DNA from 2 places in the Methylocystis hydrogenophila genome. Region 2 is predicted to be linked to the other one. Evidence: predicted binding sites of a transcription regulator. Region 2 holds the regulator's gene; the other holds the start of a gene.

What was found. The regulator LexA, encoded in region 2, represses DNA repair genes until DNA is damaged. The targets are predictions, from matches to a motif close to TGTTCNNNNTGTGTTCNG.
Region 1: the regulator LexA is predicted to act here: its motif matches at 1,621-1,638, upstream of ssb (single-stranded DNA-binding protein).

The regions. Positions count from the first base shown of each region.
Region 1 is NC_018485.1:3,238,884-3,242,016, reverse strand. Features, by position in the region: gene dctA (C4-dicarboxylate transporter DctA) at 218-1,534, shown strand; gene ssb (single-stranded DNA-binding protein) at 1,744-2,247, shown strand; gene lpxB (lipid-A-disaccharide synthase) at 2,410-3,133, opposite strand, start outside.
Region 2 is NC_018485.1:39,573-42,705, forward strand. Features, by position in the region: gene BN69_RS00205 (ComEC/Rec2 family competence protein) at 1-1,168, shown strand, start outside; gene lexA (transcriptional repressor LexA) at 1,279-1,989, opposite strand; gene gltX (glutamate--tRNA ligase) at 2,210-3,133, shown strand, end outside.

The DNA.
Region 1 (3,133 bases), 570 kb from region 2:
TGTTGCGCTGCGCAAATCACAAGCTGCCGCTCTCCGGATCAAATTCCTCGTCATTGCGAGCGAAGCGAAGCGATCCAGGACCTGGCGTCGCCTCTGGACCAAGGCGTCATTTGCGCTCGCGAGATCATCCGATCGCCGCCAAGACAATAGGCGCCTTTGTCGAATGGCGGTAACTCAGCCATATTCTGGCGCCTATCGCCATCAGCGCAAAAAATCCATGACGAAGAAACATCTTAGACTTGAAGCGGGGAAACCCCTCTACCGCCACCTCTATGTCCAGGTGCTCGCGGCTATTGCGCTGGGCGCGCTGTTCGGCGGGCTGGCGCCGGAGGCCGGCGCGCAGGACTGGGTGAAGGCGCTCGGCGACGGTTTCGTCAAGCTGATCAAAATGGCGATCGCCCCGATCATCTTCTGCACGGTGGTGTCGGGCGTCGCCCATATCGAGGACGCGCGCAAGGTCGGCCGCGTCGGACTCAAGGCGCTCCTCTATTTCGAGATCGTCTCCACATTCGCCCTCGCGCTCGGCCTGCTGGTTGGCAATTTTGTTCAGGTCGGCGCTGGCTTCGCCGGAAGGCCCGACCCTGCCGCCATCGCGAAATATACGGCGCTCGCCGAAAAGCGCGGCGGCGTCGATTTTCTGCTCGACATCATCCCCGACAGCGCGATCGGCGCCTTCGCCAAGGGCGATATTCTGCAGGTTCTGCTGTTCTCGCTGCTTTTCGGCTTCGCGCTCTTGGCGCTCGGCGAACGCGGCCGCGCGCTGCGGGTGATCATCGACGACGTCGGGCAAGCCATGTTCGGCGTCATCGCCATCATCATGAAAGCCGCGCCGATCGGCGCTTTCGGCGCCATGGCCTATACGGTGGCGAAATATGGTTCAGCCGCGCTTCTCTCGCTCGCCGGACTCGTCGGGCTGTTCTATCTCACGGCCGGGCTCTTCGTCGTCTTGGTGCTGGGCGTCATTGCGCGCGCGGCCGGCTTTAACATCTTCAGCCTTATCGCCTATTTGCGCGACGAGCTGCTCATCGTGCTCGGCACGTCCTCATCGGAAAGCGCCCTGCCCGCTCTGATGGAGAAGCTGCAATGGCTCGGCTGTTCGAAGTCGGTCGTCGGACTCGTCGTGCCGACCGGCTATTCCTTCAATCTCGACGGCACCAACATCTATATGACGCTGACGACGCTGTTCATCGCGCGCGCGATGGGCGTCGAGCTGGATCTTTCGCATCAGGCGACCATCCTCATCGTCACAATGCTGACGTCGAAGGGCGCAAGCGGCGTTTCCGGCGCGGGGTTCATCACGCTGGCGGCGACGCTTACGGCGGTCGATCCGCAGCTGGCGCCAGGCATGTCGCTCGTGCTCGGCGTCGATAAATTCATGAGCGAGTGCCGCGCCTTGACGAATTTCATCGGCAATGGCGTCGCGGTGATCGTGGTCTCCGCCTGGGAGGGCGAGCTGGATCGCGCGCGGCTGACGGCGGGGCTCGCACGCAAGATTGATCCTTCCGACGTCGCGATCGGCGTCACGACGAAATAAGCCAGGAGCCCACAGGCGCGCGCATCCATTAAGCCTTGGAAAGAGAACAAAATTCCGCTGTGCTTGCATGAAGTTACGGCAGATGCTAGAACAAAAAACGAACATTAAGGGTCTCCTGGCGCCACATCAGCTGTGGACAAGCCGAGCCGGCGCGCCCCAGGAGCGGCCTTTGCACTAGAGTGCCAGGCGTCAAGCAAGCGGAGAGCGACATGGCGGGCAGCGTCAACAAGGTGATCCTGATCGGCAATCTCGGCCGCGATCCGGAGGTGCGGACGCTGCCGTCCGGCGATCGCGTCGTCTCCTTCTCGGTCGCGACGACCGAGTCCTGGCGCGATAAGAACACCGGCGAGCGCAAAGATCGGACCGAGTGGCACAATGTGTCGATCTTCAACGAAAATCTCGGGAAGATCGCCGAGCAATACTGCCGCAAGGGATCGAAAATCTATCTCGAAGGCCAGTTGCAGACCCGCGAATATACCGACAAGGACGGCAATCAGCGCAAGGCGACCGATGTCGTGCTGCAGCGTTTTCGCGGCGAGCTGACTCTGCTCGACAGCAAGGGCGGACGCGGCGAGGGCGACTACGACAGCGGCTATGGCCAGAGCGGCGGATCCTTCGGCCGCTCCTCGCCGATGGAGCGCGGTCCCGCCGAACGGCGTCCCGCCCCGGCCGGCAAGCTTTCCGACCAACTCGACGACGACATTCCCTTCTGACCTCGGCCGCGCGCTCGTTTAGAGCAGGTTCCGAAAAAGTTGACAGACTTTTTCGATGAGAACCCGCTCCAACGTTTTGATTTGGAGCGATTCCTTATCGATCACATGATTCCATGTGATCGGGAAGCGCTCTAGAGCAGGCCCATGTGATCGCGAAGCGCTCTAAGAGCGCCCGCGCGACGCATATTCGAGGATGATGTCCGCCGCCCGAGCGCTCGGCGTCCGGCCTGCTTCGAGCAGGCGCGCGCGGACGCGCTGGAAGGCCGCGAGCTGCGCTTCGCGCGCGGCGCTCTCGCGCAAGAGCGGCCTTAAGGCCTCGGCGAGCGCGCGCGGCGTCGCCGCCTCCTGCAGGAATTCCGGCACGATATTCTCGCCGATGATAAGATTGGGCAGCACGATCGATTCGACTTTGACGAGAAAGCGCAGCAGCGATTCGGCGCGCGAGATCCTATAGGCGACCGCCATCGGCACGCCGGCGAGCGCCAGCTCCAGCGTCGCGACGCCGGACGTGACGAGCGCGGCGCGCGCATTGCGGAAGGCGGCGAATTTCTCAGCCTGGCTGACCAGACGCGGCGTCAGCGGCCAGCCCTGCAATTCACGCAGCAAGGTCTGCTCGACATTCGGCGCGACCGGAATGGCGACCTCGAAGTCGGCGCGTTCGCGCAAGAGAAGTTCGACCGCCTCGCCGTAGATCGGCGTCATGCGCCGCACTTCCGCCAGTCGCGACCCGGGCAGAACAAGCAGCGAGCGCGCGCCGCGATCCTGAAAAGGCCGCGTCAACTCGTCGAGACGCTCGACGAGCGGATGGCCGACATAGACGCATCGCGGGCCGCCGAGGCGAACATGCGCCTGCGGCTCGAAGGGCAGCAGCGCCAACAGGCAATCG
Region 2 (3,133 bases):
TCGTCCGTCGCTGTCGATGCGCAATCTGGCGCTTGCCGCGCTCTTCATCATCGCTTTCGAGCCGGAGGCGTTGCTGGGGGCAAGCTTTCAGCTCTCTTTCGCGGCGGTGGCTGCCTTGATCGCGGTGTACGAATGGCGTGGCGAATATCTCGCGAAACGCCGCATCGACGATCGCGCGCCGCGCGGGCGATGGGCAGCGTTTCGTGAAAGCGTCGTCGAGCGCCTGCTGCAAGGACCCGGGGCGGCGATTTTCGCAACGCTCTGCGCGACCTCGGCGACCGCTTCATTCATGGCGAATGATTTTCACGAGCTGAGCCCCTATGTGCTGATCGGCAATCCGCTGACGCTGGCGATCATTGAATTTTTCGCCGTTCCCTGCGCGCTCGTCGGCGCCGCGCTTTACCCCTTGGGCCTCGACGGCTTCATCTGGCGCTATCTGAACCTGGGCATCGACCTCGTGACCTATCTCGCCGGGCTGATCGCGAGCGCGCCCGGCGCGAGTCTGCCGGTTGCGGCTTTTGCGCCCTGGGCGATCCTTTTCCTTTCGCTTGCGGTCCTGTCGCTCGTGTTGTGGCGCACTTGGGCGTGGCGCGCGCTCGCCATTCCGCTCGCCGTGATCGGGCTGATGGGCGCGAGGAGCGGCGCGCCCTTTGATCTGGCCGTGCCGGCGACCGGAGAATCGGCGGCGCTGCGTCTTCCGTCCGGTCAGCTCGCCGTCATGGGGCAAAAGCCGAGCGCTTTCGCCGCGGAACAATGGTTGCGGGCGGACGGCGACTCGCGCCCGTCCGCGGACGCGAGGAGCGGCGTCGCTTGCGACGACGCGGGTTGCGTGGCGAAGGCCGTCAATGGCCGCTTAGTCGCGCTCGTCGCCGGGCGCGGCGGCTTTTTCGAAGACTGCGCGCGCGCCGCCGTCATTGTGACGCCGCTCTATGCGCCATTGGGCTGCGCGGCGGAGATCGTGATCGATCGCCAGCGACTGTCCGAAACAGGGGCGGTGGCTTTGAGGTTCAAGGCGGATCGCGTCGAATGGACGACCGCGCGCGCGATCGACGAGGATCGCCCATGGTCCCCCGCGCCCCGCAATCGCCGGGCGTCCGGATTTGCCGCGCCGCTGAGCGATGACGAGCGCAGCGCGGAAGAGGCGCGAGCGATGGAGCCGCTGGAGTAGGGCGGAGCAATTCACGCGTCATCGCGAGGAGCGTAGCGACGAAGCAATCAAGGGGCTGTTAAAGCGCTGGATGGCTTCGCTTCGCTCGCAATGACGGCATTGCCACGAAACTAATACTTCCGCAGCAGGCTCACAAGCCTGCCCTGAATGCGGACGCGATCGGGGCCGAAGATGCGCGTCTCATAGGCGGGGTTGGCCGCCTCCAACGCGATCGAGGCGCCGCGCTTGCGCAGGCGCTTCAGCGTCGCTTCCTCGTCGTCGATCAGCGCCACGACGATGTCGCCGGTGTCGGCGCTGTCCTGCTTGCGGATGACGACCGTATCGCCGTCGAGGATTCCCGCTTCGATCATCGAATCGCCGCGCACTTCGAGCGCGAAGTGCTCGCCGCTCATCAGCAGGTCGGGCGGCAAATTGATCGTGTGGCTGCGGTTCTGGATGGCGGAGATCGGCGTGCCGGCGGCGATGCGTCCCATGACCGGAACGGCGACCTGATGGTCGCCTTCGTCCTCGAAACGTTCGCTGAGCGGCCGCACGCGCCCGAGATTTCCCTCGATGACGGACGGCGAGAACTTGCCGCTGCGCCCGCCGGCGACCCGTGGCGTGGACGATTCGGGCAGACGCAGAACTTCGAGCGCGCGGGCGCGATTGGGCAGGCGGCGGATGAAGCCGCGTTCCTCGAGCGCGAGGATCAGCCGATGAATCCCCGACTTCGACCGCAGGTCGAGCGCGTCCTTCATCTCGTCGAAGGACGGCGGCACGCCCGACTCCTTCAGACGTTCATGGATGAAGCGCAATAGATCATTTTGTTTTTTGGTCAGCATCGCCGCACCGCCCCGCAAGCCGAATCGTTGATTTTGGCTGAGCCGCAGCTTCTGGCTCGATAACCTAAACAAATCATGAACAGAACGATATCGGTTCTTACTGCGTTCCGCAAGTCATATGTTCACGCTTTGGTTAAGCCATCATTCGTGACGAACTATGTTCGCCCCGCCTGTCCCGTGCTAGACGGGCCGACCCAAAGCCAAGGAATTCGCGTCGCTCATGTCTCAGGTCGTCACTCGCTTCGCTCCGTCGCCCACCGGCTTTCTGCACATCGGCGGGGCGCGCACGGCGCTGTTCAACTGGCTTTACGCCAAGAAGCACGGCGGTCGGATGATGCTGCGTATCGAAGACACCGACCGCGAGCGCTCCACGCAAGCGGCGATCGAGGCCATCATCGACGGCCTGCAGTGGCTTGGCCTCGAATGGGACGGCGACATCGTCTACCAGTCCGCGCGCGCGGCGCGCCATGCGGAAGTCGCCGAAGCGCTGCTGGCGCAGGGACGCGCCTATCGCTGCTACGCCACGGCGCAGGAGCTCGAGGAGATGCGCGAGAAGGCCAAGGCCGAAAAGCGCCCCTGGCGTTACGACGGCCGCTGGCGCGATCGCGATCCCTCCGAGGCGCCCGCCGGCGCGCCCTATGTCGTGCGCATCAAGGCGCCCCAGGACGGCGAGACGATCGTCGACGACGCCGTGCAGGGACGCGTCGTCTTCCAGAACAAGGATCTTGACGATTTCATTCTGCTGCGCTCGGACGGCGCGCCGACCTATATGCTCGCGGTCGTCGCCGACGATCACGACATGGGCGTGACGCAGATCATTCGCGGCGACGATCATCTCACCAATGCGGCGCGACAGACACACATCTATCAGGCGATGGGCTGGACGGCGCCCGCCTTCGCGCATATTCCGCTGATTCACGGACCGGACGGCGCCAAGCTTTCGAAGCGCCATGGCGCGCTCGGCGTCGACGCCTACCGCGCGATGGGCTATCTGCCGGCCGCGCTGCGCAACTATCTCGTTCGGTTGGGGTGGTCGCAGGGCGACAAGGAGTTCTTCACGACGCCGGAGATGATCGAGTCGTTCGATCTTGCGCAGGTGCATCGCTCGCCGGCGCGGTTCGATTTCGCCAAGCTCGAAAATATG